DNA from 2 places in the Stenotrophomonas sp. TWI819 genome. Region 2 is predicted to be linked to the other one. Evidence: riboswitches for the same ligand, from Rfam matches in the RefSeq annotation. Region 2 holds a riboswitch; the other holds the start of a gene.
The links. Region 2 has a riboswitch for glycine ahead of ABE463_RS07805 (trimeric intracellular cation channel family protein). Riboswitches for the same ligand answer to the same signal wherever they lie in the genome.
Positions count from the first base shown of each region.

Region 1: another riboswitch for glycine. It lies ahead of gcvP (aminomethyl-transferring glycine dehydrogenase); the one in region 2 lies ahead of ABE463_RS07805 (trimeric intracellular cation channel family protein).

Region 1 is NZ_JBDJKY010000007.1:147,905-157,865, reverse strand. Features, by position in the region: gene gcvP (aminomethyl-transferring glycine dehydrogenase) at 667-3,546, opposite strand; glycine riboswitch at 3,636-3,737, opposite strand; gene ABE463_RS11710 (multidrug effflux MFS transporter) at 4,018-5,241, shown strand; gene ABE463_RS11705 (hypothetical protein) at 5,314-5,700, shown strand; gene ABE463_RS11700 (M2 family metallopeptidase) at 5,843-7,837, opposite strand; gene ABE463_RS11695 (phosphoethanolamine--lipid A transferase) at 8,379-9,961, opposite strand, start outside.
Region 2 is NZ_JBDJKY010000004.1:261,833-271,793, forward strand. Features, by position in the region: gene ABE463_RS07790 (efflux RND transporter permease subunit) at 1-2,544, opposite strand, end outside; gene ABE463_RS07795 (MdtB/MuxB family multidrug efflux RND transporter permease subunit) at 2,541-5,648, opposite strand; gene ABE463_RS07800 (MdtA/MuxA family multidrug efflux RND transporter periplasmic adaptor subunit) at 5,645-6,760, opposite strand; gene ABE463_RS07805 (trimeric intracellular cation channel family protein) at 7,015-7,632, opposite strand; glycine riboswitch at 7,725-7,816, opposite strand; glycine riboswitch at 7,825-7,918, opposite strand; gene ABE463_RS07810 (GIY-YIG nuclease family protein) at 7,963-8,232, shown strand; gene ABE463_RS07815 (ribonuclease E inhibitor RraB) at 8,319-8,663, shown strand; gene ABE463_RS07820 (NAD(P)/FAD-dependent oxidoreductase) at 8,664-9,956, opposite strand.

The sequences.
Region 1 (9,961 bases), on a different contig from region 2:
CGTATGCCGCCATCCATGGCGGCATACGGTCCCGCCAACCCACCCGTGCCCACCCTTTGACAGGGGGCTGGTGGGCAATGGGACGTCAAAAGCAGAACGCAGAACGCTGCCGAGCTGGTGCTGGGATGTTCGATGCAGTGATGCTGGCAACACAACACAACACAACACAACAAAACACAACACAACACAACGCTCAAAGCTCAAAGCTCAAAGCTCAAAGCTCAAAGCTCAAAGCTCAAAGCTCAAAGCTCAAAGCTCAAAGCTCAAAGCTCAAAACTGAATGCGCAATGCGTACTTAGCACTCAGCACTCAGCATTGAACGTTGGGCGCCCAAGCTGATGCTATGGACAGTCATCCGATGAGTGCATGAGGTGTTAGTGCTCGCCTCCGTTGCACGGCGATCGCGTTTGCTTTTTCAGAGGCAGCCGATCCACTGTCGAGGGCGGGGGTGTGTGGGTTGGCGGGACCGTTGGAGCGGCATGGATGCCGCTCACGAGCCTCCAGGGACGGATTTACGGCGTGTCCCGCGGACCCGCACACTCCTGCCATGCCACAGGGTCTCGCCGACGTTGATCTCGGCCGGTGCGCCAGATTGTGGGGGCATGAGGCAACACAAAAACGGCCCGCTTGCGCGGGCCGTCTGCTGTTGCGTCAGGGTAGGGAGGCTTAGACCTCCACGCCCTCGTCTTCCTTGTACGCATCGACCGGGATGCAGGCGCACATCACGTTCTTGTCGCCGTAGACGTTGTCCACGCGCGCCACCGGCGGCCAGTACTTCTGCTGGCGCAGGCTGGCCAGCGGGAAGGCCGCCAGCTCACGCGGGTAGGCATGGGCCCACTCGCTGGCCGAGACCGCCGTGGCGGTGTGCGGGGCGTGCTTGAGCGGGTTGTCCTCGCGGTCCAGACGGCCGTCTTCGATCGCGGCGATTTCCTCGCGGATCTGGATCATCGCGTTGATGAAACGGTCCAGTTCGTGCAGCGATTCGCTCTCGGTCGGCTCCACCATCAGCGTGCCGGCGACCGGGAAGCTCAACGTCGGGGCGTGGAAGCCGAAATCGATCAGACGCTTGGCCACGTCTTCGGCGCCGATGCCCGAGGTCTTCTCCAGCGGTCGCACGTCCAGGATGCACTCGTGCGCCACCAGGCCGTTGCGGCCGGTATACAGGGTCTTGAAGTGCGGGGCCAGGCGCTTGGCGATGTAGTTGGCGTTGAGCAGGGCCACCTGGGTTGCCTTGCGCAGGCCGGCGGTGCCCATCAGCGTGATGTACATCCAGCTGATCGGCAGGATCGAGGCGCTGCCGAAGCTGGCCGCGCTGACCATGCCGACATCGCCTTCGCCGCCCAGCACCTTCGGCAGGAACGGGGCGAGGTGCGACTTGACCGCACACGGGCCGACGCCCGGGCCGCCGCCGCCGTGCGGGATGCAGAAGGTCTTGTGCAGGTTCAGGTGTGACACGTCCGAGCCCCACTTGCCGGGCTTGGCCACGCCGACCAGGGCGTTCATGTTGGCGCCGTCGGTGTACACCTGGCCACCGTGCTGGTGCACGATCTCGCAGATCTCCACCACTTCTTCCTCGAACACGCCGTGCGTGGACGGGTAGGTGATCATCAGCGCGGCCAGGCGGTCGCTGTACTTCTCCGCGTTGATGCGGATGTCGTCCAGGTCGACGTTGCCGTTGGCATCGGTCTTGGTCACCACGACCTTCATGCCGCACATCTGGGCCGAGGCCGGGTTGGTGCCGTGCGCCGAATCCGGAATCAGGCAGACGTCGCGATGGCCTTCGCCGCGCGAGCGGTGGTAGGCGCGGATCGCCAGTAGGCCGGCGTACTCACCCTGCGCGCCGGAGTTCGGCTGCAGGCTCACCGCGTCATAGCCGGTGCACTCGACCAGCATCGCTTCCAGGCCGTCGATCAGTTCCTTGTAGCCGGTGGCCTGATCGGCCGGGGCCAGCGGATGGATGTTGGCGAATTCCGGCCACGTCACCGGGATCATCTCGGCGGTGGCGTTGAGCTTCATGGTGCAGCTGCCCAGCGGGATCATGGTGCGATCCATCGCCAGGTCCTTGTCCGCCAGCGAGCGCAGGTAACGCAGCAGTTCGTGTTCGCTGTGGTGGGTGTTGAACACCGGGTGGGTCAGGAAGTCGCTGGTGCGCACCAGAGCGGCCGGCAACGCATCGGCGGTGGCCGCATCCAGTGCATCCACGTCGACCGTGGCACCGAACAGCTGGCCGAGCGCGACGATGTCGGCGCGGGTGGCGGTTTCGTCCAGGCTGATGCCGACCGCATCGCTGTCGATCGCACGCAGGTTGATGCGCGCCGCCGCAGCCTTGGCGTGGATCGCCTTGGCGTCCACATCCTTGACGTGCAGGGTGTCGAAGAAGTGCTCGCCCACGTTGACGCCGACGCCGCGCAGTGCGGCGGCCAGGATCGCGGCCAGACGGTGGGTGCGACGGGCAATGCGGGTCAGGCCTTCCGGGCCGTGGTACACGGCATACATCGAGGCCATCACCGCCAGCAGCACCTGGGCGGTACAGATGTTGGAGGTCGCCTTCTCGCGGCGGATGTGCTGCTCGCGGGTCTGCAGCGTCAAGCGGTAGGCAGCGTTGCCCTGCGCGTCGACAGAGACGCCGATCAGGCGGCCCGGCATCGAGCGCTTGTAGGCATCGCGGCAGGCCATGAAGGCGGCATGCGGGCCACCGAAGCCGAACGGCACGCCGAAGCGCTGCGAGTTGCCGACCACGATGTCCGCGCCCCATTCGCCGGGGGCGGCGATCAGGGTCAGCGCCAGCAGATCGGTGGCCACGGCGACCAGGCCACCGCGCGCGTGCACGGCATCGGCCAGCGCCTTGTAGTCGCCGATATGGCCGAAGGTATCCGGGTACTGCAGCAGCACGCCGTAGGCTTCGGCTTCCATCGCCTCGGCCGGGGTGCCCACGCGCAGCACGATGCCCATCGGCTCGGCGCGGGTGCGCAGCAGTTCCAGCGTCTGCGGGTGCACGGCGTCGTGCACGAAGAAGGTATCGGACTTCGACTTGGCCGAGCGCTTGGCCAGCGTCATCGCTTCGGCGGCGGCGGTGGCTTCATCCAGCAGCGAGGCGTTGGCGATCTCCATGCCCGTGAGGTCGGCGCACAGCGTCTGGAAGTTGATCAGCGCTTCCATGCGGCCCTGCGAAATCTCGGCCTGGTACGGGGTGTAGGCGGTGTACCACGCCGGGTTTTCCAGCACGTTGCGCAGGATGACGTTCGGGGTGAGCGTGCCGTAGTAGCCCTGCCCGATGAAGGTGCGGAACACCTGGTTCTTGTCGGCGATGGCGCGGATTTTGGCCAGTGCCTGCACTTCGGTCAGCGACTCGGGCAGGTCCAGCGGTGCCGGCGATTTGATCCCGGCCGGGACAATCGCATCGGTCAGCGCGTCCAGCGAGGCGTGGCCGACCACGTCGAGCATCTGCGCGATTTCAGCGTCGTTGGGGCCGATGTGGCGTTCGACGAACGCGTGGCTGTGTTCAAGCTCGCGCAGGGAGGGGGTGTTCTGGGACATGGCTGGCATCTCGGAGAGTGGGCACGCACGTTCGGAAGGCGGCCGGGGCCAGGGCGCGTCGCGGGCGACAGCGATCCACCGGACCTTGCGGTCTTCCTGGGTGCCCCTCTGTCCTTTTGCCTGAGAGTTTGGAAGCGCGCATCTGCGGACTTCGTGCCCCTTCGGCGCCGGCACTCGCCGGTCTCTCCAGAGTTTTGATGCGGGTGGTATCGGGCCTGAGCGATTACGGGCGTTGCGCCTTCGGCAGCGGGTGTCCGCTTCTCCCACCATGTAGCGGGGCGATTATAGCCCAGCGCTTCGGCCCACTGGGCCTTTCCGGCACCTGAATACGGGGGCGCATGGACGCCTGAAACCGCCGCCGGGCATGGTGCCGGGGTCGGCAAAGGCCTATGATCAACGGATCCTCGTATTCATCTGGCGCCGCCCGTTCCGGGCCAGGCGCCCGCCGTGCAGTGCGCATGGCCGCTGACGGAAGCCCGCATGACGCCCGCCTCACCTTCGACCCGCCGTCTGGCCCTGCTGCTTGCAGGCCTGGCGATGTTCGGTCCGTTCTCGATCGACACCATTTTCCCGGCCTTCCTGTTGCTGGGCGAGCGCATGCAGGTGGACCAGGTCGCGGTGCAGCAGACCATCAGCGTCTACCTGCTGTTCTATGGCCTGATGAGCCTGGCGCACGGCCCGCTATCGGATGCCTTCGGCCGCAAGCGGGTGATCATCGGCGGGCTGGTGTTGTTCATCGGCGCCTCGATCGGCTGTGCGCTGTCGCGGGACATGACCACGTTGCTGGTGTTCCGCGCACTGCAGGGCGTGACTGCCGGTGTGGGTGTGATCGTCGGCCGCGCCGTGATCCGCGATCTGTACCACGGTGCCGACGCGCAGCGCTTGATGAGCCAGGTCTCGATGATCTTCGGCGTGGCCCCGGCGATCGCCCCGATCATCGGTGGCTGGATCCTGCTCGGCGGCGGCGACTGGCCGCTGATCTTCTGGTTCCTGGTGCTGTTCGGCGTGGTCCTGCTGCTGGCCACGGGCAAGTGGCTGCCGGAAACCCACCCGGTCGAGGCGCGCACGCCACTGTCGATGCGTGAACTGCTGCGCAGCTATGCCCGCATGGGCTCCAACGCGCGCCTGCTGCGGCTTTCGGCTGCCGGTGCGCTGAATTTCTCCGGCATTTTCCTGTACATCGCCTCGGCGCCGGTGCTGGTGATGCAGCACCTCAAGCTGGGCGAGGGCGGTTTTGCCTGGTTGTTCATTCCGACCATCGGCGGCATGACGATGGGCTCGTTCCTGTCCGGGCGGATGGCCGGGCGGATCCTGCCGCAGCGGCAGATCGCGATCGGGTTCGGTCTGTGCGCAGTGTCGGCCCTGCTCAACATCACCTACGTGCTGTCCGTGCAGCAGATCGCGCTGCCGTGGGCGGTGATGCCGATCTTCCTGGGCGGCGTGGGCATGGCGCTGATCTTCCCGGTGCTGGCGCTGGCGGTGCTGGACATGTACCCGCACCAGCGCGGCCTGGCGTCCTCGATGCAGATGTTCATCCAGCTGATGATCAACACCGTCGTGGCCGGTGTGGTCTCGCCGATGCTCAGCAGCAGTCCGGTACATCTGGCGTTGGGCTACATGGGCTTCTTCGCACTGGGCGGCTCGTTCTGGTACTGGGAGCGGTATTGCGAGCGCCGCCGCGAAGTACTGACGCCCATCGAGTAGGCCACGCAGCTGGCGGGACCATCAGGACCCGTGCGGTATCCTTTGCCCTTTCATGCAGTCCGGAAGTCCCTGATGTCGACCACCTCCAAACTGCGCCGCGACATCCGCCGGCGCCGTGAAACCCAGGCCGCCAACCGCGAGCAGGCCGCCACCCCGCCGGTTGAGCCGCACGCAGAGCTGCGCGATCAGCAGCGTACGCTGCTGGCCGGCATCGTCCGCCGCGACGGAGAATGGGTGCTGGGGATGGATGGCCGCATTGCCGGTCAGACGCCCAGCGCGGCGCGGGTACTGGCCCTGATCATGCAGGCCGCCGAACTGCACGAGCGGCAGGGCACCCCTGTCCGGCTGGTGTACTCGGATGCGTTGAAGGATGCCGCGCACGCCGAGGCCAAGGCCGATGGCATGGATTTCGAGCAGTTCAAGACCGAGCTGGCGGCTGCCCTGAAACCCAAGTCGTAGCGCTACGCCACGCGTGGTCGCACGTGCTCCCGGCCCATCGAGGCCGGACGCAGGCCAAAGCGTCACGGACAAAAAAACCGGCCTTTCGGCCGGTTTTTTCGTTGCGGGCTGTGGCCGGGCAGGGCCCGGCCCAACCCACGGGTTACGGTGCCGCGGGCGCCGTCGGTGCGGCCGGGGCCGCAGCGGTGGCAGGCGGCACCTGCCACCCACACATCTGGCCCTGGTTCTGCTGCTTGAGCCATTCGTTGACCGGGGTGAAGTACTCGATCATCGGGCCGGCATCGAGCTTGTCGCCGCCGGTGATTTCCTTCAGCGTGGCCTGCCACGGCTGGCTGGCGCCCTTGCTCAGCATTGCCCAGAACTTCTGGCCGGCTTCCTTGTTGCCGTAGAAGCTGCACTGGTGCAGCGGGCCCTTGTAGCCGGAGGCATCGCACAGGCCCTTGTAGAACTGGAACTGCAGGATGCGCGCCAGGAAGTAACGGGTGTAGGGGGTGTTGCCCGGCACGTGGTACTTGGCACCCGCGTCGAAGAACTCCTCACCGCGTGCGCTGGCCGGCGCCACACCCTGGTACTTGGCCTTCAGGTCCCACCACGCCTGGTTGTAATGGTCCGGGGTGATCGAGCCATCGAACACACCCCAGCGCCAGCGGTCGATCATCAGGCCGAACGGCAGGAACGACACGCCGCTCAGGGCCATGCGCATCTGCGCGTTGATGGTCGCCTCGCGGCTTTCCTGCGGGGTATCGACCAGGCCGATCGAGTTGAGGTACTGCGGGGTCATCGCCAGCACGATGGTGTCGCCGATCGCTTCATGGAAGCCATCGTTGGCACCGCCCTGGAACAACGGCGGCAGCGGGTTGTAGGCCAGGTCGTAATAGATGTGGCCCAGCTCGTGGTAGATCGTGGTGAAGTTTTCTTCGTTCGGCTTGATGCACATCTTGGTGCGCACGTCGCCTTCCATGTTCATGTCCCACGCGCTGGCGTGGCAGACCACATCACGGTCCAGCGGCTTGATGAACTGGGTCTTGTCCCAATACGACTTCGGCAGTGCAGGCATGCCGAGCGAGACATAGAAGTCCTGCGCGCGCTCGGTCATCTGCTTGGCGGTGCGCAGTTCGGCTTCACGCTGCGCCTTGTACAGCGCTTCCACGTTCGCGCCGCTGCCGGCCTTGGCCAGTGCGCCACTGAGGTTGGTCTGATACTGCTTTTCCAGTGCGGCGGTGATGTCCAGGTTGCCGGCACCGGGATACGGCTCCAGCTGGTCCCACAGGTTGGACCAGTCCTGCTGCCACATGTTGCCGGTCAGGTGCGCGGCGATCAGGCCGCCGTTGACCTCGGCTTTGTCCTTGCCGTACGTACCATCGAGCTTGGTACGGGCATAGCAGTGCAGCTGCTCGTACATCGGCTTGACCTGGTCCCACAGGCGGTCGGTTTCCGGGCCGATCTGGTCGGCGGGCATGTCATAGCCGCTGCGCCACATCTGGCCGGCATCGGCGAAGCCCATTTCCTTGGCGCCTTCATTGACCAGGCTGACGAAGCGTTCGTAATCGGCGCGCATCGGCTTGGTGGTGCCGTGCCAGCCCTGCCAGGCGTCGAGCTGCTTGTCGTAGTCGCGGCTGCGGGCGAGGACCTGTTCCAGATCGCCGAGCTGGCGGCAGGTCTGCGGGTTGGCTTCATCGGTGCAGTATTTGCCGGAGCCATAGGCGCCTTCCATGCGGCTGGCGATGCGGGTCAGCTCGGAGAGCTTGGCCGGGTCGCGCGGGGCGGGCATGGAGGTCATCAGCTTGAGCAGGTGGATCTGGCGCTTGGTGTCTTCGCTCATCGGCTGGCCGTCGTACTGGCCAGCCTGGGTGATCCAGCCATTGAGGACGGTGAGCCAGCGTTCGTTGGCCTTGGCCGCGACGCGCTCGGAATCGTCGTTGATGTAGGTCGAGGACAGCCACTGGGCCGAGGTCATTTCCGGGTACATGGCTTTGTACTCGGCGTTGACGCGGGCGATGAACTGGTCCGCGGTTTCCTTGGACTGGGTGGTGCCCGTGGCCGGTGCATCGGCGGGGGACGGTTCCTTCTGGCAGGCCGCCAGCGTCAGTGCGGCAGCACTGACTGCCAGGGCCAGCAGGAGCGGGCGGTGGTTCACGGGCACATCCTTGGGTGGTGACAGACCGGCGAAGGCTAGTGAAGCGCCGGGCGCACCGCAAGGGGCAGGGCAGCAAGGGGCGGGTCGATCGTCAGTGTCAACGACAGCTTCAGCGGCAACTTCAACGGCAACTTCAACGGCGAAGGTTTGGCGGCCGTGTTACGTGGGGAGGGTCGGTGTGGGTGGGTTGTCGGGACCCGCCGTGAACCCGTCCATGGGGGCTCGATATGCGCCATCCATGGCGCATAACGGTCCCGCCAACCCACCCACACCGCCCCGTCGACAGTGGGTCGGTGCGCATGGAGAAACAACGGCGTTCAGAGCGAACGTTGACTGTCTAAGCGAATGTTTTGCCTTTGCCTGCCGTTCCGACAACGCAATCTGTGGGGGCGAGGCAGGCCATACCGTGGCGGGACCGTCGGGCGCCATGGATGGCGCACGTCGAGCCCCCATGGATGGGTTTACGGCGCGTCCCGCCACGGTATGGCCTGCCTCGACCCAAACGGAAGAGCGAATAGCTGACAGCAGTGGTCGTTCCGCTTCAAACCTCGCACGACGCAAACAGATCCCGGTCACGTTCATACACCGACGTCTTGACCTGCATCAGTCCGAGTACCGACGGGAACAGATTGTCGTGGTCGGTGTACTTGCCCGCCCGCTGCCGCACGCAGGCCAGGTTGAGCCCACGGTTGGCCGCGAAGGACGGCGAGAACCACATCGTCATCGGCACGCGGGTCTGCTCCTGCGGCGCGATTGCATACGGCACGCCGTGCAGATACAGGCCCTTTTCGCCGAGCGATTCACCGTGGTCGGAGAGGTAGATCATCGCCGTGTCGTAGTCGTCCATGCCCTTCAGCGTGCCGATCGTGCGCGAGAGCAGGTGATCGGTGTACAGCAGCGCATTGTCGTAACTGTTGGTGATCTGCTCGCGACTGCACTTGCCCAGATCCGGCGTGTCGCAGGTCGGCGTGAAGCGACGGAAGCGCGCCGGATAGCGCTCGAAATAGCTCGGCCCGTGGTTGCCCAGCTGGTGCAGCACCACCACGCGGTCTCCCGGCCTGGCGCGGACCTGGGTGGCCAGATCGTCGATCAGGATCTCGTCCATGCAACGCCCGTTGGCGCACAGGGTCGGGTGCCTGGCATCGTCCAGTGGCTGCATTTCCAGGCCTTCGCACACGCCCTTGCAGCCGGACTGGTTGTCGCGCCACAAGGTGCTGATGCCCGCGTGGTCCAGCACGTGCAGCAGTGACTGGTGTGCGCGGATCTTCGTTTCGTCGTAGTCATGCCGCCCATACGGCGAGAACAGGCACGGCAGGGAGACCTCGGTACTGGTGCCGCATGAGTGCATGTCGGGGAAGTTGATCACCCCGGCCTGGGCCAGTTCCGGCGTGGTCTGCCTGGCATAGGCGTTGAGGCCCCAGTTCTGCGCGCGTGCGGTCTCGCCCATCACGATCACCAGCAGGCGCGGGCGGCCGCCTGACGCACGTGGGGTCGCTTTGGCATCCATGCCGATCGGCAGCTTGGGAGCGCGCTGGATCGGATTGTCGCCGCGCAGCGCCTTGGGCAGGCCGAGCAGGAAGTTGCCGGGCGTGGCCAGGTAACGCACCTCGCGCTGGTTGCGCATCAGCGATGACATTTCCTGAAAGGACAGCATCGCACCGCCGAAGGCGATCAGGGTCGACAGCAGCAGGAAACCGATGCGCCACAGCAGCGCGCCGCCCAGCGTGCGTCGGCGCAGCTGCACGCGCCACAGCAGCAGCATGGGAGCGAAGGCCAACAGCAGCAGCGGCAGGATCAGCGTAGGCGTGATCAGCTCGCCGCTTTCCTTGTGATCGGTCGCCAGCACGTTGCGCAGCATGTCCGCATCCAGATAGATGTGGTAACTGCTCATGTAGTGCGCGGCCAGTGCGGTGCCGATCAGCAGCACGCTGATCACGACTTTGGCATTCCATCGCCAGACCAGCAGGCCCATCAACAGACTGTGCGCGCCGACCAGGAACAGCAGCAGCGAGAGCGCGAAGCGGACGCTGCCCGGGTGGGTCGCCATCGCGCTGTGCCAGAACAGCCCATTGCAGGCCAGCGCGAAGAACACGCTGGTGAGCAGGATGAGGGTCTCGGTCGTGC
Region 2 (9,961 bases):
GGCCTCGCCACTGAGCCGCGCCTGAACATGGGTGGGCAGCATGATCCTGGCCATGGCCTGGTCTACAGCCTTCACCGCCTGGTCCAGGGTGACGCCGGGCGCCAGCGCGAACTCGATCCAGACCGAGGCGAACTGCTGGCTGTGATAGATCCGGTCCGGCGCCATGCCGTAGTCCCACCGCGCGATGGATGACAACGGCAGGCGCTGGCCGTCCTTGCCGATCACATGGATCTGTTCCAGCGTGGAGGGATCCTGGGTGTAGCGTGGGTCCAGCTCCATCACCACGCGGTATTGGTTGAGGGTGTCGTACAGCGTGGCGACCTGGCGTTGGCTGAAGGCGTTGTTGAGCACCGAAGCGATCATGCGCATGTCCACGCCCAGGCGGGCGGCGGCATCGCGGTCGATGTCGAGCACCACCTGGCGCATCCCTTCATCGCCCTTGGATTCCACATCGACCAGCTCGGGCAGGGCGCGCAGTGCATCGGCCACCCTGGGCGTCCATTGCCGCAGCGGTTCCAGTTCGCCGGAGAGCAGCTGGAACTCGTACTGGCCGCTGTCGCCACTGCCTTCCAGCTTGATGTCCTGGTCCACCCACAGGAACATGCCGCCACCGGGAATCTTCGGCATGTTGGCGCGCAGGCGGTCGATCACCTGCTGGCTGGAGACCTTGCGCTCGGCGAGCGGCTTCATCTTGATCATGATGAAGGCGTTGTTGACCCCGCTGCGGCCGCCGATGTACCCGATGATGTCGCTGATCGCAGGGTCCGCCAGCAGCAGTTGGCGGTAGGCCTCGATCTTGGGCTGCATGACCTGGAACGAGAGGCCGTCGTCGCCGCGCGCGAAGCCACGCAGCTGGGCGGTGTCCTGCTTGGGCACGATGCCCTTGGGCACCTGCTGGAACAGCCACACATTCAGCGCGATCACACCGGCGAACAGCAGCAGCGGCAGCGCGAGCCAGCGCAGCATCCTCTGCAGGCTGCTCACGTAGCCGCCGCGCAGTCGCTCGAACAGCGCGGTGCCGGCGCGCTGCAGCCCATTGCCGGGACCGGGCCGGGGCTGCCCGAGCAGGCGTGCGCACAGCATCGGGGTCAGGCTCAGTGAAACCAGCAGCGAGACGCCCATCGCCGCCACCAGGGTCAGCGAGAACTCGCGGAACAGCCTCTCGACGAAGTCATCCAGGAACAGGATCGAGATGAACACCACGGCCAGCGCGATGTTCATCGACAGCAGCGTGGCACCGACTTCACCCGCGCCCCGCAGCGCGGCGGTCATTGGCGAGGCGCCTTCTTCGCGATGGCGGGCGATGTTTTCCAGCACCACGATCGCATCGTCGACCACCAGCACCGCGGCCACGATCAGCGCCATCAGCGAAAGCGTGTTGAGCGAGAACCCGAGCAGGGCGATGATCGCCAGCGCGCCCAGCAGCGAGACCGGGATCGCCACGGTCGGCACCAGCGCCGCGCGCCAGTGACCCAGGAAGGCCAGCACCACCAGCACCACCAGGGCGATCGCCAGCAACAGCGTCAGCTCGGCCTCGCGCAGCGTGGCGCGGATCACCGGCGAGCGGTCCATCACCACCTGCATGTCGATGGTGGCCGGCAGCAGTGCCTGCAGCGTGGCCATCTGCGCCTGGATGGCGTCGACGGTCTCGATGATGTTGGCGTCCGGCTGGCGGCTGACGATCAGCAGCACCGCCGGGCGCTCGTTGTGGAAGCCGCTGGCGTAGCGATCCTCGACGCCTTCGCGGATCCCGGCCACATCCTCCAGGTACACCGGGCGGCCGTCGCGCATCGCCACGATCAGGCGGCGGTACTCGCCAGCGGTGCGCAGCTGCAGCGTGGCTTCCAGCTGCCATTGTTGGGCCTGGCTGGCCACCGTGCCCAGCGGCTTGAGCGCGTTGGCGTTGCGGATCGCTGCGGCGATGTCGTCCAGCGCGATGCGGTGATGGTTCAGGGCATTGGGGTCGAGCGAAACGCGCACCGCGGGCAGTGAGCTGCCGCCCACCTGCACCTCGCCGACGCCGGGAATCTGCGCCAGCTTCTGCGCGATCACGGTGGAGGCCACGTCGTAGATCTGCCCCGGCGCGAGGCTGTCCGAACTCAGCGCCAGCGCCATGATCGGCGCCTGCGAGGGGTTCACCTTGCGGTACTGCGGCATGCCCGGCATGCCGCTGGGCAACTGCGCACGTGCGGCATTGATCGCTGCCTGCACGTCGCGCGCGGCATCGTCCACGTTGCGGCCGAGCGCGAACTTCAGCTCGACCTGGGTCGAGCCCTGGGTGCTGGCCGAGTCGATCCCGGTCAGCCCCGGGATGGTGCCCAGCGCACGTTCCAATGGCGTGGCGACGTTGGCCGCCATCGACTCGGGGCTCGCGCCCGGCAGGCTGGCGCTGACGTTGATCGCCGGGTAGTCGACCTGCGGCAGCGGCGCGACCGGCAGCAGGCGCAACCCGAGCAGGCCGGCCAGTACCACCGCCACTGCCAGCAGCACGGTGGCGACGGGATGCTGCACGAACCAGCCGATCGCCCGCGACAGCGGGCTCACGCCAGCGCCTCGTCAGCCTTGTCGGTCACCGGCGCGGGGCGCTGGCGGAAGCGGTCGAAGAACAGGTAGATCACCGGCGTGGTGAACAGGGTCAGCACCTGGCTGACGATCAGCCCACCGACCATCACCAGGCCCAACGGCTGGCGCAGCTCGGCGCCCGAGCCACTGGCGAACATCAGCGGGATCGCGCCGAACAACGCGGCCAGCGTGGTCATCAGGATCGGGCGGAAGCGCAGCAATGCGGCCTGATGGATGGCCTGGCGCGGCGCCATGCCGTGCTCGCGCTCGGCCTCCAGCGCGAAGTCGATCATCATGATCGCGTTCTTCTTGACCAGCCCGATCAGCAGCACGATGCCGATCACCGCGATCAGGTCCAGGCTGCGCCCGCTCACCAGCAGGGCAAGCAACGCGCCCACCGTGGCCGAGGGCAGGGTGGAGAGGATGGTGATCGGGTGGATGAAGCTCTCGTAGAGCACGCCCAGCACCAGGTACATCACCACCACCGCGGCCAGCACCAGCCACAAGGTGCTCGACAGCGAGGCGCGGAACGCATCGGCCGCGCCCTGCAGGCGAAGCTCTACGCTGGCCGGCAGGCCGATCGCGGCGCGGGCGCCTTCGATGGCATCCACCGCTTCGCCCAGCGATGCCTCCGGGGCGAGGTTGAACGAGAACGTCACCGCCGGGAACTGGCCGACATGGTTGATCAGCAGCTGCGCGGGGCGCTGTTCGATCCGCGCGATGCCGCCCAGCGGCACCTGCCGACCATCCGGGCCGGTGACGTGCAGGCGTGCGATCGCATCCGGGCCGAAGGCCACGTCCGGGCGCGCTTCCAGCACCACGCGGTACTGGTTGGCCTGGGTGAAGATGGTCGAGATCTGGCGCTGCCCGAACGCGTCGTACAGCGCATCGGCGATGGTCTCCACGCTGATGCCCAGGCGCGCTGCGGCGACCCGGTCGATCACCACATGTGCCTGCAGCCCTTGGTTCTGCAGATCGCTGGCGACGTCGGCCAGTGCCGGTGCCTGCTGCAGATGCTCGAGCAGGCGCGGCGCCCACGTCTCCAGCTGCGCGATATCCGGGCTGGTCAGAGTGAACTGATACTGGGTACGGCTGATCCGGTCCTCGATGCCCAGTTCCTGGACCGGTTGCAGATACAGTTTGATGCCCGGGACATGCGCCACGCGCTGCTGCAGCCGCGCGATGATCGCCTGTGCATCGGCAGCGCGCTGTGCGTGCGGTTTCAATTCGATCAGAAGACGCCCACTGTTGAGGGTGGCGTTGTTGCCGTCCACGCCGATGAACGAGGACAGGCTGGCCACGTCCTCATCTTCCAGCAGCGCCGCCGACAAGGCCTGCTGGCGCTGCGCCATCGCCTGGAAGGAGATCGACTGCGGCGCCTCGCTGATGCCCTGGATCAGCCCGGCATCCTGCACCGGGAAGAAGCCCTTGGGCACCCACACGTACAGCAGCGCTGTCAGTACCAGCGTGGCGACAGTGGCGGCCAGCATCAACGGCTGGCGCTGCAGCACCCAATGCAGCTGGCGATCATAGACCGCCACGACGCGGTCGAACGGGTCGCCCTGCTGGGCCGATTCCTGCCCATCGGCATCGCGACGGGTCGCATGGCCGGCCTTGAGCAGGCGCGCGCACATCATCGGCGTCAGCGTCAGCGAGACCAGCAGCGAGATGCCGATCGCCACCGCCAAGGTGATCGCGAATTCGTGGAACAGCTTGCCGACCACGTCGGCCATGAACAGCAGCGGGATCAACACGGCGATCAGCGACAGGGTCAGCGAGATCAGCGTGAAGCCGATCTGCCTGGCACCCTTCAGCGCTGCCTGCATCGGCGTGGCACCGCGCTCCAGATGACGGGCGATGTTCTCCAGCATCACGATCGCATCGTCCACCACGAAACCGGTGGCGATGGTCAGCGCCATCAGCGTGAGGTTGTTGAGCGAGAAGCCGGCCAGCAGCATCACCCCGAACGTGCCGACCAGCGACAGCGGGACCGCGATGCTGGGAATGATCGTGGCCGGGATGTTGCGCAGGAACAGGAAGGTGACCATCACCACCAGTGCGATCGCGATCAGCAGCTCGTGCTGCACGCCACGGATCGAGGCGCGGATCGATTCGGTGCGATCGCTGAGGATGGCCACATCCACACCGGCCGGCAGCGAGGATTGCAGCTGCGGCAGCAGCGCACGCACCTGGTCGACCACGGCGATCACGTTCGCGCCGGGCTGGCGCTGGATGTTGATCAGCACCGCCGGGGTGGTGCCCGACCACGCGGCCAGCTGGCGGTTCTCGGCGCCATCTTCGATGGTGGCGACATCGCCCAGACGCAGCGGTGCGCCATCCTTCCAGGCCAGGATCAGGGCGCGGTACTCGGCCACCGAGCGCATCTGATCGTTGGCATCGAGCATGATCGCGCGGGTCGGCCCGTCGAAGCTGCCCTTGGGCATGTTGACGTTGGCCGTGCCGATCGCGGTGCGGATGCTGGCCATGCTCAGCCCGTTGGCGGCCAGCGCGGACGGATTGACCTGGATGCGGACCGCCGGGCGCTGCCCACCAGCGAGGCTGACCAGCCCGACCCCAGGCAGCTGCGAGAGCCGCTGCGCCATGCGGGTATCGACCAGATCGTGCACCTGCGGCAGCGAGAGGCCCTGCGAGGTCACTGCCAGGGTCAGGATCGGGGTGTCAGCCGGGTTGACCTTGCGGTACACCGGCGGCACCGGCAGATCGTCGGGCAGGAAGCTGTCGGCGGCGTTGATCGCGGCCTGCACTTCCTGCTCGGCCACGCCGAGCGCGACCTCCAGCGAGAACTGCAGGGTGATCACCGACGCGCCGCCGGAGCTGGTCGAGGACATCTGCTTCAGGCCGGGAATCTGCCCGAGTTGCCGTTCCAGCGGCGCGGTGACCGCGCTGGTGGTGACGTCCGGGCTGGCGCCGGGATACAGCGTGGTGATCTGGATGATCGGGTAATCGACCTGCGGCAGTGCCGCGACCGGCAGCAGGCGATAGGCCATCACGCCGGACAGCAGCAGCGCCACCATCAGCAGCGTGGTCGCGACCGGGCGCTCGATGAAGGGGCGCGAGAGGTTCATGCGCCGGTCCGCGGCGGGTCCTGCTCCACCACCTCGACCTTGGCGCCTTCGCGCAGGCCGTCGATGCCTTCCACCACCACGCGCTCGCCCGCCTTGAGGCCTTCGCGCACCGAGACGCGTTCGCCATCGGCCGGGCCGAGCACCACGGTGCGCAGCGACGAGGTGTCATCGGCCGCGATCACGTAGACGTAGCTGCCCTTGCTGCCGAACTGCACGGCGGCATTGGGAATCACCACCGCATCACTGCTGCTGACCTGCAGGCGCACGTTGACGAACTGGTTGGGGAACAACGATTCATCCGCGTTGGCGAACTGCGCGCGCAGTTTGAGCGTGCCGGTGGCGGTATCGATGCGGTTGTCCAGGCTGGAGAGCACGCCATCGCCCAGCGCGGTGCGCTCCTCGCGGTCCCAGGCTTCCACGGTCAGCTGCGGATTGGCGCGTGCGGCAGCCACCACCGCCGGCAGGTCCGGCTCGGGCACGGTGAACAGCACGCTGATCGGGGTGGTCTGGGTGATGGTGGCCAGCGGCTCGGTATCGCCACTGCGCACCAGGTTGCCGACATCGACGTTGCGCAGGCCCATACGCCCGGCCACCGGTGCGGTGATGCGGGTGTACTGCAGCTGCAGGCGTGCTTCATCCACCGCCGCCTGGTCGGTCTGGCGACGGCCCTGCAGCTGGCGCACCTTGCTCTGCTGATCACTGAGGTCCTGCGCGGAGACGAAGTGCTTGCTCTGCAGTTCGGCGAAGCGCTTGAGCTGGCTTTCGGCATTGTCCAGCTCGGCCAGGTTCTGCTGCTGGGTGCCCAGCGCACGCGAGAGCTGCACCTGGAACGGGCGCGGATCGATCTCGGCCAGCAGCTCGCCGGCGGTGACGTGCTGGCCCTCGGAGAATGCCAACCGAAGCAGTTCGCCATCCACGCGGCTGCGGATGCTCACCGTATGCAGCGGGGTCACCGTGCCCAGCGCTTTCAGGCGCACCACCAGATCTTCCTGCGTCGCAGTGGCCACACGCACCGGGGTCGGCTGCGGCCCCCCGGACGGGCCGGCGGCGGGGGCGGGCGCGAGCAGTTTCCATGCAGCGATGGCGGCCAGGCCGACAGCGGCAGCGATCAACAGCGGTGTGACCAAACGACGGCGAGACGACGGGGGCGTTGAAGCGGACATACGCATCCTGCGCACCCTCCACCGGAGCAGTGCGTCCATGGGGACCGGCCGACGGCGGCAGGTCAACGGGGGAGAGGGTGTCTGGCGGGGCAGCGGGTGGTACACCGCCGCGTGGCTGGATGCCGTTCGAATGGAACGGGAGCGCCATGATACAGGGCCGGGCCGCTCAAGCTCCCGTGACCTTGGTCATGCCCGCGGGTGCGTCAATGCACCTCGTCGCGGTACACGAACTTCGGCATTTCCCACTTGAAGTGGATGGCCAGCAGGCGGAACAGGAAGCCGCCGCCCAGGCACCACAGCGTGGCGGCGTTGAGTGACACGCCGAGTTCCAGCAGGGTCAGGTAGGCCGCACCGGTGAGCAGGGTGATCACGGCATACAGTTCTTTCTGGAAGATCAGCGGCACCTCGTTGCACAACACATCGCGCAGCACGCCGCCGAACGCACCGGTCAGCATGCCGGCGATCAGGATGATCGGCACGGTGTGCCCGCCTTCGCGCGCGACCGCGCACCCGATCAGAGTGAACGCGATCAGGCCCAGGCCATCGAGCACCAGGAAGGTGCGCCGGAAGTGATGCATCCAGCGCGCCACCCAGGTCGCGATCAGTGCTGCGCAGATGGTGAAGCCCAGGTACTCCGGGTGCTTCACCCAGCCCAGCGGGTAGTGGCCGAGCACGATGTCGCGCAGCGAGCCGCCGCCGAGCGCGGTGACGCAGGCGATGATGACCACGCCGAACAGGTCCATGCGGCGGCGGCCGGCCGACAGCGCGCCGGTCATGGCTTCGGCCGAGATGGCGATGAGGTAGATCAGGGAGAGCAGCATGGGGGGGCTCCGGGAAACACGTCAGGCGGGGACGGAAACGCGCACGCATCACGCCAGCGCCGCTGCACTGTCGTGGGGTGGGATTCCGTTGCCGCTCCCGCTGTCCTTTTGCCTGAGAGTTCGGTGGCCAAGGCCACGTGCCCCTTCGGCGGGTCATTGAAGACCTCTCTCCAGATCGGCGTGTCGGATGCATGGTTGGTGGCTGTGCAGCCACCGGCCTGAGCGATTATGGGAGCCTGCGCCTTCGGCGGGCGCCAGCGCGGCGCCTCTCTCCTGCATCCGGGGCGGATTCTAGCAGCCGCCGGGCCCGTGCCGGGGGATAATCCCGGTATGCCCGCTGAACCCGCCCTCTGGTACCTGTACCTGCTTGAATGCCGCAACGGCAGCTATTACGCCGGCATCAGCAACGACGTGGACGCACGCTTCCAGGCCCATCTCGCCGGCAAAGGGGCGAAATACACGCGGGCCAACCCACCGGTGAAGGTGCTGGCGATGCGCGCCTACCCGGACCGCGCGGCCGCGTCGAAGGCCGAGTGGCAGCTCAAGCGGCAACCGCGCGAGCGCAAGCTGGCGTGGCTGGCGCTGCCCGATCCCACGTAGCCGCGCGTGCGGGTTGTTCGGGCCTTCGTTGGCGGCATACCATCGACCCTCGTTCGTTGATCCGCTTGCCCAAGCCCTGGAGTGCCATGTCCCGCGATCTGTCGTTGTACCCGGAAGATGAGAATGGCGATGTGCTCTGGAACATGCTGCAGGATGGCGACGATCTGTCGATTCCGCGCGAGGTGGATTTCGCGCTGATCTTTCCGACCCAGGATGTGGCGATCGCCTTCGCCGTGCACCTGCTCAAGAACGACCAGAAGGTGTCCTTCGCCGCCTACGAGGGCAACGACGACTACCCCTGGCAGGTGGTGGTGCATCCGCTGATGCTGCCGACCCACCAGAACATCGCCGGCTTCGAAGGTCTGCTGGCCAGCGAGGCGGTCTCCTACAGCGGCCAGGTGGATGGCTGGCGATGTCTGTCGCAGGGATGATCAGGGCGTGGGCGGTCGTTTCGGCCGGCGATCGTCCTGTGCATCACCGAAGATGATCCGTGCGCTGCGCTGGTAGCTCCAGTACGCCACCGCCCAGTTCAACAGCACCACCACGCGGTTGCGGAAGCCGATCAGGAAGAACACGTGCGCGGCCAGCCAGAACCACCAGGCCAGCACGCCGGAAAGCTGCAGCCGGCCGAGGTGGACGATCGCCGCCATGCGGCCGATGGTCGCCAGGTTGCCGAAGTCCTGGTATTTGAACGCACCCGGCGCGGGCTTGCCGGCCAGGCGTGCCTGGACGGTGGTGGCCACGTGCTTGCCCATCTGCTTGGCCGCCGGCGCGACGCCGGGCACCGGCTTGCCGTCGGCCTGGGTCAGTGCCGCCAGGTCACCGGCAACGAAGATCTCCGGGTGGCCCTCCAGGGTGAGGTCAGGCTGCACCGGCACGCGGCCGGCGCGGTCCAGTGGTACGTCCAACGTACGTGCCAGCGGTGAGGCGGCGACACCGGCGGCCCAGACCACGGTGCGGGCCTCGACGAAGCGCTCGCCGAGCTGGAAGCCTTCGGCAGTGATGTCGCTGACCGGCGTGCCGGTGAGCACTTCCACGCCCAGCTTTTCCAGCTGCCGCCGCGCCTTGAGCGAGAGCACCTCGGGGAAGGTGGACAGCACGCGCGGGCCGGCTTCGACCAGGCGGACCTTGGCCGAGGCGGGATCGATATGGCGGAACTCATTGCGCAGCGTATGCCGTGCGATCTCGGCCAGGGTGCCGGCCAGTTCCACGCCGGTGGGGCCGCCACCGACCACGGCGAAACTCAGCCACGCCGCTTTGCGCGCGGGATCGGGTTCGGCCTCGGCACGCTCGAAGGCGAGCAGCAGCTTGCGGCGCAGCGCGATGGCATCGTCCAGCGTCTTCAGGCCCGGCGCATCGGCGGCCCATTCGTCGTGGCCGAAATACGCGTGGGTGGCGCCGGTGCACAGCATCAGGGTGTCGTACGTAATCTGCGTGCCATCGGCCAGCGTCGCGGTGCGCGCGGCCTTGTCGATGTCGGTCACTTCGCCCAGCCGCACTTCGACATTACGCTGGTGACCGAGGATGTGGCGCAGCGGTGCGGCGATATCCGGCGCGGACAGGCCTGCGGTGGCCACCTGGTAGAGCAGCGGCTGGAACAGATGATGGTTGCGACGGTCCACCAGGGTGATGCGCACGTGCGCCGAGGCGAGGGCACGGGTGGCCCAGAGGCCGGCAAAACCGCCACCTATGATGAGCAGGTGGGGCGTGGGATCGCGGGTCATGCTTC